Linked DNA regions of Sediminicoccus sp. KRV36. The protein of the gene in region 2 interacts with the protein of the main gene of each other region in a pairwise test. Links are inferred from orthologs where the notes say so. Each region holds a gene or a part of one and is shown on either strand. Other genes may lie near its edges.

Region 1 (2,868 bases), 3.7 Mb from region 2 along the record:
CTGAATTTCAACGTGGTGATCCTTGACGTGGTCGAGGTCACCATCGGCGCCCGCGCGCAGATCGGCCCGGCCGTGCAGATCTACGCCGCCGATCACCCCCGCGATGCGGCCACGCGGGCCACCGGGGTCGAGTTCGGCCGCCCCGTCCGCATCGGGGCCGATGCCTGGATCGGCGGCGGTGCCATCCTGCTGCCCGGCGTGACCATCGGCGATGGCGCGGTGGTGGGCGCGGGCAGCGTCATCACGCGCGATGTGGCCCCGGGCGCCATGGTCCTCGGCAACCCCGCGCGGCCCAGGCGCAGTTGACGAGGCTACCCCTTCGCCTGCACATCTTCGCCCATGCCGATTCCTGCACAGCTTCCCGCGCGTGACGTCCTGGAAACAGTGATCCGCGCGACCCACCAGGCCTTCCTCGGGCGGAGCGTGGACCCCAACTGGCAAACCGCCTTCACCGAGGAACTCACCCGCCGCGGCGCCACCCAATCACTGGATGAGGTCGTGTCCGACTTCATGCAGCTCGTCTACACCAGCACCGAGGCAAAGACCCGGCTGCTCGCCACCATGGGCGGACGCGGCATCGAGGATGTGATCGCCCCTGGCCTCGCCGCGCGGCCTTCCCCCTTGGCCTGTATCGGCCTGGGCTGCATGCCGGGCACCGCCGGCATGCTCCGGCGCGGCGGCCTGCGCCGCTGGGCCGGCCCCTTCGACTGGATGACCATCCCGGCCGAAGCGGTGCGTGACAGCATCGTGGATGATTGCGCCGGGCTGCTGCTCGCCACCGATTACGAGCCCATCCTCCCCGAGGATCGGCCCGTCGGCAGCGACGGCCATCTCTGCCGCCATGTGCGCCTCTCCGAGCTCTACGGCCCGACGATCTTCCATCGCTACGATCCGTCCGAGGCGACCGGCTATGCCAGCCTGGAACGGGCCACGCTGCGCTTCCGTGAGGCGCTGCGCGGCCTGCATGGCAAGCTCCTGCTGCAGGTCACGCAGGAGACCGAGCGCAGCCTGCCCACCTTCGAGGATACGGCCGACATGCTGGACCGCTCGGCCCGCGGCGCCATCCTGGTGACGGTGGCGCTGGTGGAGGGCCCGCCCGCCGGCCCCTTCCCCGAAATGGAGCTGGCCCAGACCCGCGGCGTGCACCGCTATCTGCGCGCGCGCACCATCTCTGAGGTGAAGGGCACAGCCTTCGTCGACCCTCTGGATGAGATCGTGCTGCTGCGTGGCGCACTGGCCGCGCCGCAGATCAGCAGCATGTAGCCCCGTGGCTGAGCACGGGCCCGGCGGGTTTCGCCGGGCCCGTGGTGCAGCCCCGGGAATCGCGCGGCCTTACGCTTCGGCCTTCGTCGCGATGCCCTTTTCCTTGAGCATCGTCTGCAATTCGCCCGACTGGAACATCTCCATCACGATGTCGCAGCCGCCGACGAATTCGCCCTGCACGTAAAGCTGCGGGATGGTCGGCCAATTCGTGTAGGCCTTGATGCCCTCGCGGATCTCGGCGTCTTCCAGCACGTTCACGCCCTTGAAGGGCACGCCGACATGGCTGAGAATCTGCACCACACGGGCCGAAAACCCGCATTGCGGAAAGACGGGCGTGCCCTTCATGTAGAGCACGACGGGGTTGCCGGTGATTTCGGCTTCGATGCGGGTGGTGGCGTCGGTCATCCTGGACTTCCTTCTTTGGGTTCGTTCAATCGGGGGCGCTGGTCTGCAGCGCCAGGGCATGCAGCACGCCGCCCATGCGGCCTTGCAGCGCGGCATAGACGATCTGATGCTGCTTGACGCGGGAGACGCCGCGGAAGCTCTCGGAAATCACCTTCGCGGCGTAATGGTCGCCATCGCCGGCCAGATCCTCGATCGTCACCTGCGCGTCGGGCAGGGCCGATTTGATCAGCGCCTCGATTTCGGCCGGTTGCATCGGCATGCGGTTCAGACCTCTTGCATCAGCTTGGGCAGCGTCGCCTCATGCGCCGCCACCAGATTGGAGACCGATATGGTCCCCTTTCCGCTCAGAACCAAGTCCCCACCGCCTGATTCTCCGAGCTTCCGCGCTGGCACCCCCACCGCCGCCGCAGCCGCCAGGAAAGCCGCGCCGTCCGTGACGGCGACCACGTAGCGGGATTGGTCCTCACCGAACCAGAAGCCGTGCTCACCCGCGCCATCCAGCGTGGCGCCGACGCCCGAGGCCATGCACATTTCCGCAATCGTCACCAGCAAACCACCATCGGCGCAATCATGGCAGGCGCTGACGGCGCCGGCCAGGATTTGCCCGCGCACGAAATCGCCGTTCCGCCGCTCGGCCGCCAGGTCCACCGGCGGGGGCGCGCCCGCCTCCTGCCCCGCGATCTCGCGCAGCCAGAGCGACTGGCCGAGCCAGCCTTGCGTCTCGCCCACCAGGATGATCGCGGCCCCTTGCGGCATGGCCAGGCCGACCGCCTGCGCCACATCTTCCAGCACGCCCACGCCGCCAATGGCGGGTGTCGGCAAAATCGCGCGGCCCTCGGTCTCGTTGTAGAGCGAGACATTGCCGCTGATTACCGGGAAATCCAGCGCGTTGCAGGCAGCCGCCATGCCGCGCACGGCGGCGGCGAATTGGCCCATGATCTCGGGCTTTTCGGGATTGCCGAAATTCATGTTGTCGGTGATGGCGCGCGGCAGGGCGCCGACGGCGGTCAGATTGCGCCAGGCCTCGGCCACCGCCTGCATGCCGCCCGCATGGGGGTCCGCCTGGCAATAGCGCGGCGTGCAATCGGTGGTCATGGCCAGCGCCCGCACATGATCCTCGATCCGCACCACGGCGGCATCGGCCTGGCCGGGCCGCTTGGCCGTCTGGCCGCCCACCTGCGCGTCATACTGGTCCCAGAT
Region 2 (7,975 bases):
CGAAGCTGACCACGCTGCGCGCCGATCAGGCGGGCTATATCGGCGTGCCGGTTTCCGGCCCCTTCAAGGGCGAAGCCTACCGCTACTGAATCCTGCGGGATTTCTGCAAAAGGGCGCGCTTCCTCACGGGGGCGCGCCTTTTTCTTTTGGTGCGGCGCCCCAGTTCTGCGGGATGGAAACCACCCTCGCCCTGATCGCGCTGTTTTCGCTCTCGCTCGCCTTTGGGGGCATGATGTTCTTCGCCGCCGTGGTGGCGCCGCTGGTGTTCTCGCGGCTGCCATTCGAGCATGCGGGGCGGTTCACCCGCGCCATTTTCCCGCACTACTACCTCTGGGTTCTGGCCTGCTCGGCCGCGGCTGCCATCGCCTTGTTTCCGCTGGCCAAGGAGGCCGCCGGCATCATGGCGCTTTCCGCCGGGCTCACCCTCTGGCTGCGCCAGGTGCTGATGCGGCGAATCAACCACGCATCGGACCTTGCCCAGGCCGGCGACGCGGCGGCGAAGCGCGAGTTCGACCGCATGCACAAGCTCTCGGTGGCGGCCAATCTGGTGCAGATGGTGGCGATTGGCGCCGTGCTGGCGATGTTTGGCGTGGGGTAAGGCATGATCCGTTCAAACGGGATCGCTTGAACGGATGAAAAACGCTGGACCTGAGATTGTGTCGCGCGCCCTTGCGCGCGGAACAAGTGCCAGCGCCTCACACCATCAGCATGCCGCCATTCACATGGATGGTCGCGCCCGTCACCCAGGCCGCCTCGTCCGAGGCGAGGTAAGCGACGGCCGAGGCCACATCCTGGGCGCTGCCCATCCGCTTCATCGGGATGCGTGAGAGCAGGCCGGATTTCTGTTCCTCGTTCAGCTTGTCCGTCATCGGCGTCGCGATGAAGCCGGGCGCGACCACGTTGATGGTGACACCGCGCGGTGCGACTTCCTGTGCCAGCGCCTTGCTCATGCCGATCAGCCCGGCCTTGGCGGCCGCGTAATTCGCCTGGCCCGCATTGCCCGTCACACCCACGATGGAGGCGATGGAGACGATCCGCCCGCTGCGCCGCTTCATCATGCCGCGCAGCGCGGCGCGGGCCAGGCGAAACGGCGCGTTGAGGTCCACTTCCAGCACGGCGTTCCAGTCCTCATCGCCCATGCGCAGGGCCAGCATGTCCCGCGTGAAGCCGGCATTGTTCACCAGGATATCGAGCTTGCCATGCGCGGCCTCGATCCCCTCGACCAGGGCGGCCGGTGCGGCGGGATCATTCAGGTCGGCCGGCATGACGCTGGCGCGCTCACCCAGCTGCGCCGCCACGGCGTTCAACTCCGCCTCGCGCCGGCCGGTCAGCACCACATGCGCCCCCTGGGCGTGCAGCGCCTCGGCGATGCCGATGCCGATGCCGGAGGAAGCGCCGGTGACCAGGGCGATCTTGCCGTCGAGTTTGAACATCACGTGGTTCCTTGTTCGAGCGCTTTGGATTCGAGCCGTTTGGCGAGCCAGAAGAGCGTATGGCCTGGCGGATCATCCGGCAGGGTTCCGATGACGCTGTAGCCGAGCTTTTCGTAAAAGCCACGCGCCTGGAAGGAGGCCGTCTCCAGCCGCACGCCCAGGCAGTGCCGGGCGCGCGCCTCAGCCTCCACCGCCTGCATCAGGCGCCGGCCCCAGCCCTGCCCGCGCAGCGCGGCAGGCAGGAACAGCAGCTCGATCCGCACCCAGCCATGACGCGAATGGCCCAGCGCGCCGCCGATGGTGCGGCGCTCCGTATCGCGCAGCAGCACGGCAAGGTCGAGGCGGTCCCGGCCGCGCAGCCCTGTCGCCGCCTCATTGAAGCCGACCAGGCCATCGAGGATCGCCGCCTGATCCGCCGCGTCGGGCTGGTCCGTGACGTGCAGGATCATGCGGGGCCGAAGCGCTTCTTCAGGAAATAGCGCGCATGGCCGGGCGGTGAATCGGGCAGCGTGCCAAAGAGTTCGTAGCCGCGCTTCTCGTAGAAGGGCCGCGCCTGCCAGCTCAACGTGTCCAGATAGGCGCCGATGCATCCGCGCGCCTGCGCCTCCGCCTCGATGCGGTCGAACAGCGCGGTGCCGAGGCCCTGGCCGCGCAAATCCTCCGGCAGATACACCATGAGCACATGCAGCCAGGCGCCGTAGCAATGCGCCTGAATGCCGCCGGCGGGCGCGTCCTCACCCTCGCGGAAGACCAACAGCCGGAGCGGCTTGTAGCCATGCTCGCCGACGAAGGGGCCGTTGAAGGCGCGAAATCCCTCGACGAGCACATCCAGCAGCGGCGTCTCCTCCGCCTCGGAGAGGACAAGCCGCGTCACAGGGATTTCAGGAATGCTTCGATATCGGCCGGGTTGTTGATGGCCAATGCCGCGGCTTCGGGCGCGTTGCGCTTCATCAGCCCGGTCAGCACGCGGCCGGCGCCGACCTCGGCGAAGCGCGTGCAGCCGGCGGCGACCATGGCGGCCACGCATTCGCGCCAGCGCACCGTGCCCGTCACCTGGCGCACCAGCAGGCCGCGGATTACATCAGGGTCCGAGACGGGGGCGGCCGTCACATTGGCCACGACCGGCACGGCCGGATGCGCCATGGCGGCCTTGGCCAGGGCCTCCTCCATGACGCGGGCGGCGGGCTCCATCATCGCGCAATGGAAGGGGGCCGAGACGGGCAGGATCATGGCGCGCTTGATGCCGGCGGCCTTGGCGACCTCCACGGCGCGCTCCACGGCGGCCTTGGCGCCCGAAATCACCACCTGGCCACCGCCATTGTCATTGGCGACCTCCAGCACCTGATGCCCCTCCGGGCCCTGGGCAGCCTCGGCGCAGATGGCGGCGGCCTGTTCGGCCTCGGCGCCAAGCAGTGCCGCCATGGCGCCCTCACCGGGGGGGACGGCGGCCTGCATGGAATCGCCGCGCAGCCGCAGCAGCCGCGCGGCGGTGGCGAGGTCAAAGCTGCCCGCCGCCGTCAGCGCGCTGTATTCGCCGAGGCTGTGCCCAGCCACCAGCGCCACCTGGCGCGACATGTCGAAGCCGCCCTCCTTGCCCAGCACGCGGCAGATGGCGACGGAGACCGCCATCAAGGCGGGCTGCGCATTGGCCGTCAGGGTCAGTTCCTCACCCGGGCCTTCGAACATGAGGCGCGAGAGCTTCTGGCCCAGCGCGTCATCCACCTCCTGGAAGGTTTCGCGCGCGATGGGGAAGGCATCGGCGAGGTCGCGGCCCATGCCGGGGGCCTGGCTGCCCTGGCCGGGGAACACAAAAGCGAGTGACATGGCAATTCCGTGAATGGCGTGTGTGCAAGCCCCTTCGCGCCGGGGCGCCTGCAAGTCAACGGGTTGGGCTCATTCGGCCCGGAAAGGGCGCGGGCGGGGGCAAAACGCCCCGCACGGCTATTCCGGCGTGAAGCCGGAGGCGCGGACGATCGGCCCCCATTCCTCCCGCTCGGTCCGGATGCGCGTGGCGAAGGCGGCGGGGCTGGCCGAAACGCCGGGGCTGAAATCCAGCCGCTCCAGCGCGGCTCGCATCTCGGGCGTGGTGCCCACCTGGGTGATAGCCGCGAAGAGGCCCTGCACCACCGGTGCCGGGGTGCCGGCCGGCAGCAGCGCGCCGAACCATTCATCCTTGGTCAGTGCCGGATGGCCGAGTTCCTGGAACGTCGGCACATCGGGAAAGCGCGGGTTCCGCGTGGCCGAGGAGATCGCCAGCATGCGAAGGCCGACGCCGTTTTGCGGCGAAACATCCCCCAGCACGCCCATGAAGGCATTGAGCCGCCCGGCGATGAGATCCTGCACCGCCGGCACCGAGCCGCGATAGGGCACATGCGTCATGCGGATACCCAGCGCCTGGGCCAGCATCAGCCCCATGAAATGCGGCGAGGCGCCGGCCGCGGGCGAGGCGAAGGGAATCTCATTGGGCTGCGCCCGCGCCCAGGTGGCGAATTCGGCTAGGTTGCGCGCCGGATGCGTCATCGGAATGCAGAAGGCGAAGGGAAAGGTGCAGACCGTGCTGACGGGGATGAGGTCGGTCAGGGCGTCATAGCGCACATCGCGCGGGAAGATGTGCGGCTGCAAGGTCAGCATGGAGGCCGGCGTCTGCAGATAGGTGGTGCCGTCCTTCTCGGCATCGCGCACGAATTCCACGGCAATGCGCCCGGCGGCCCCCACCCGGCCCTCGACAATGAGGTTGGGCGCGAAGATGCCGCGCAGCCGCTCGGCATAGATGCGGGCGACGATGTCGGAACTGCCGCCGGCCGGAAAACCGATGACGATGCGCGCATTGCGCGGGACCGTCTGGGCGCGGGCCAACGCCGGCATGGCCAGCGCCAGGCCGGCACCCAGCAGGGCGCGGCGTTCGAAATGGGTCATGGGCGTTTCTCCGTCGGCTTTTTCTGCGGCGGAGCTTAGCGAAAATGGCGTTGTCTTGCGAGGGGTTGCGGCTGGAATGACCGCGGCCGCGGCTGGCTTGGGAGAAATCGAGGGGCGCTGCCCCTCACCCCGGCAGGAAACCCCCCGCAGCAAGCTGAGTTTCCTGCACCTTCGGTCAGGCGTCTTCAATCATCCCGTGATGCCCGGGCTAGGCTGCTTCGGCCGGGGCGCGCAGCGTCAGGGCCAGCGCATGCAGCCCGGTGGCGAATTCGGCATCCACCGCGGCATGCACCGCGCGGGAGCGCGCCACGCGGTTCATGCCCGTGAAAGCCTCGCTCACCAGAACAACGCTGTAATGCGTCTCACCACCCGGCGCGGCGCCGGCATGGCCGGCATGGCTGGCGCTGTCATCCGCCACCTCCAGCCGAAGGGGGGCGAAGCCGGCGGTGAGGGCGGCACGGATGCGGTCGGCGCGATTGTCCATGCCGCCGAGATTCCTCCATGTCTTCGCCGTTGCCAAGCCCGGATGTCGCACCCATAAAGTTCTGATGGCGCGACGCGCGAGCTTCCAACCCCAGACCGACCCGAAGGCCCCCCCCCGGGGCTGCGATGCGCCCGGCTGCGCGGCGGCCGGGGAGTTCCGCGCGCCCAAAGACCGCAGCCTGCGGGAATATCTCTGGTTCTGCCTGGAACATGTGCGCCAGTACAATTCCGGCTGGGATTTCTACCGCGGCATGGGCCCGGGCGATATCGAGACCTCCATCCGCTCGGATACCGGCTGGCAGCGCCCCACCTGGCCCTTGGGGCGCCTTGGCGGCATGCGCCTGGATGCGGAGCGCATGGTGGACCCGCTCGGTATCCTGCGTGAGACGGCGCTGCACGAGAAGCGCCGCACCCCGCCGCGCAGCGAGGCGCCGGCGGAGTTGCGCGCCGCACTCGGCCTGCTCGAACTCGAATGGCCGCTCGATCCCGCGACGCTGAAGGCGCGCTACAAGGAACTCGCGAAGCGCTACCACCCGGATACCAATGGCGGCGATCGCAGCACCGAGGACCGGCTGAAGGATATCAATCGCGCCTATTCGCTGCTGCGGCAGCGGGTCGGGCGCGCGGTCTCCGCGGCGCAACCGGCCCATGCCGGATGACTGCCACGTGTTTCCGGCGGCCTGGGTAGCCCAATCCCATGGCCTGCCCTAACATTCACCATAACTGATGTGCCCACCTCCATTGAACGAAGCGGAAGCGTGATGACCAAGCTGGCCCAATCTGGCGACGTGAGCCCAACCTCGGCGATCAACCTGCCGGATATCACCGTGAGCGCGCGCGAAGTCTTCGGCGTGGACATTGATATGGAGGTGCCCGCCTATTCGGTCCGCACCGAGCATGTGCCCGAGCTCGACCCCTCCTATCGCTTCGACCGGGAGACGACGCTCGCCATCGTCGCGGGCTTTGCGCATAACCGCCGGGTGATGATCCAGGGCTATCACGGCACCGGAAAATCCACCCATATCGAGCAGGTGGCGGCGCGGCTGAACTGGCCCTGCATCCGCGTGAACCTGGACAGCCACATCAGCCGCATCGACCTGATCGGCAAGGACGCCATCGTGCTGAAGGATGGCAAGCAGATCACCGAATTCCGCGAGGGCATCCTCCCCTGGGCCCTGCAGCATCCCTGCGCCCTGGTGTTCGACGAATATGACGCCGGCCGCCCGGATGTGATGTTCGTGATCCAGCGCGTGCTCGAAGTCGAGGGCAAGCTGACCCTGCTCGACCAGAACCGCGTGATCCGCCCGCACCCGATGTTCCGCCTGTTTGCCACGGCGAATACGGTGGGCCTGGGCGATACGACCGGCCTGTATCACGGCACGCAGCAGATCAATCAGGGCCAGATGGACCGCTGGAACATCGTGGCGACGCTGAACTACCTGCCGCATGCGCAGGAGACCGAGATCGTCATGGCCAAGATCGGCACGACCGATCCCAAGATGAAGAAGCAGGTCGAAGCCATGGTCGCGCTGGCCGACCTGACGCGCGCCGGCTTCATCGCGGGCGATATCAGCACCGTCATGTCGCCCCGCACCGTCATCACCTGGGCGGATAACACGCGCATCTTCGGCGATATCGGCTTCGCCTTCCGCCTGACCTTCCTCAACAAATGCGATGAGGCCGAGCGTTCGACGGTGGCGGAATACTATCAGCGCTGCTTCAACGCCGAGATCGCGACGGGACTCTACAAGAAGGCGGGGTGATGTGACCAAGCAGGACCTCACCCGCCAGGAAGAATTCAAGCGCGCGACGGCCGGCGTGGTCCGTGCCATCGCGCAGCAGACCGAAGTGCAGGTCGCCTTCCAGCCCGGCCCGGCCGGTGTCTCGGGCAAGCGCGCGCGCCTGCCCTTGCCCACGCGCAGCCTGCCGCCCGCCGAAATGGCGAAGCTGCGCGGTGCCGCCGATGCCGTGGCGCTGAAGCTGCGCCATCACGACGAAGCGACCCACGCCGCCCGCGCCCCCTCGCGCAAGGAAGCGCGGGAGGTGTTCGACGCGCTGGAAGATGTGCGCGTGCAATCCGTGGGCTCCCGCCACATGTCCGGCGTCGCGGCGAATCTACGCGCTCGCCTCTCGGAGGAATGCGAATCCGAGGGCTATGACCGGATGACGCGGAAGGACCAGCTTCCGCTGCACACCGCCCTCTCCCTCATGGCGCGCGAGCGCATCTCGGGCGAGCCTTCGCCCGCCGCCGCGACCCGCATCCTGGAGATGTGGCGCGACAGCCTGGACGAAAAGGCCGCGGCCGCGATGGAGGAAATGGTCTCCTCCACCGAGGATCAGGAATCCTTCGCCCGCGCCGCCCGCAAGCTGCTCACGGCACTCGACCTCGCCGAGGCCGAGATGGAGAGCGAAGCCGACCAGGATGAGGAAGGCGACGAGGGCGGCGATCAATCCTCCCAGCAGGACCAGGCCAGCGCCGGCGAGGCGCAGAGCCAGGAGCAGGAATCCATGCAGGGCGCCGAGCCCGAGAGCATGGAAGGCGAGGCCGCCGACGAGGAAGCGCAGGATAGCGAGGAAGAAGGTGCGGCCGCCGAGGGCGATGAGAAGCCCGGCGGCCCCCAGGCCCGCAAGGAAGTCCCGCAGACCGACGACACGACGCGCTATCGCGCCTTCTCCACCCAGTTCGACGAGGTGGTGGAAGCCGATGACCTGTGTGACGCGGATGAGCTGACACGTCTGCGCCAGCAGCTCGACCAGCAGTTGCAGCATCTGCAGGGCGTCGTCTCCAAGCTCGCCAATCGCCTGCAGCGCCGCCTGATGGCGCAGCAGCAGCGCGCCTGGGATTTCGACCTGGAGGAAGGCATCCTCGACGTTGCGCGCTTGGCCCGCGTGGTGGCGAACCCCACGCTCTCGCTGTCCTACAAGCGGGAGCGGGAGGCGGATTTCCGCGATACCGTGGTGACCCTGCTGATTGACAATTCGGGCTCCATGCGCGGCCGGCCCATCACCGTGGCCGCCATGTGCGCCGATATCCTGGCCCGCACGCTGGAGCGTTGCGGCGTGAAGGTCGAGATCCTCGGCTTCACCACGCGCGCCTGGAAGGGCGGGCAGTCTCGCGAGCGTTGGGTGCAGGAGGGCAAGGC

Evidence for each region. Proteins that work in one complex are often made in the same cells at the same time.
Region 1: the proteins of LHU95_RS22995 (region 2) and grxD interact in binary tests that used the Escherichia coli proteins (3 or more experiments, as listed by UniProt). The link is inferred for Sediminicoccus sp. KRV36 from one-to-one orthologs.

Annotation. Positions count from the first base shown.
Region 1 is NZ_CP085081.1:1,122,215-1,125,082, reverse strand. It holds grxD (Grx4 family monothiol glutaredoxin), read right to left. Parts: upstream 1,669-2,868; coding sequence 1,333-1,668; downstream 1-1,332. Other genes in the region: purL (phosphoribosylformylglycinamidine synthase subunit PurL), read right to left, coding at 1,933-2,868; LHU95_RS04970 (BolA family transcriptional regulator), read right to left, coding at 1,694-1,927; LHU95_RS04980 (DUF1796 family putative cysteine peptidase), read left to right, coding at 340-1,263; LHU95_RS04985 (sugar O-acetyltransferase), read left to right, coding at 1-306. UniProt on the Escherichia coli protein: Monothiol glutaredoxin involved in the biogenesis of iron-sulfur clusters.
Region 2 is NZ_CP085081.1:4,837,841-4,845,815, reverse strand. What follows is about bases 3,196-5,879. They hold LHU95_RS22995 (BolA family protein), read right to left. Parts: upstream 4,834-5,879; coding sequence 4,558-4,833; downstream 3,196-4,557. Other genes in these bases: cobS (cobaltochelatase subunit CobS), read left to right, coding at 5,594-5,879; LHU95_RS22990 (J domain-containing protein), read left to right, coding at 4,898-5,491; LHU95_RS23000 (tripartite tricarboxylate transporter substrate-binding protein), read right to left, coding at 3,375-4,349; fabD (ACP S-malonyltransferase), read right to left, coding at 3,196-3,257. Outside these bases: ahcY (adenosylhomocysteinase), read left to right, coding at 1-89; LHU95_RS23025 (DUF4149 domain-containing protein), read left to right, coding at 173-598; fabG (3-oxoacyl-[acyl-carrier-protein] reductase), read right to left, coding at 696-1,433; LHU95_RS23015 (GNAT family N-acetyltransferase), read right to left, coding at 1,433-1,882; LHU95_RS23010 (GNAT family N-acetyltransferase), read right to left, coding at 1,879-2,307; more of fabD, read right to left, coding at 2,304-3,195; more of cobS, read left to right, coding at 5,880-6,595; cobaltochelatase subunit CobT, read left to right, coding at 6,597-7,975. UniProt on the Escherichia coli protein: Transcriptional regulator that plays an important role in general stress response. Has many effects on cell morphology, cell growth and cell division. Acts by regulating the transcription of many genes, including dacA (PBP-5), dacC (PBP-6), ampC and mreB.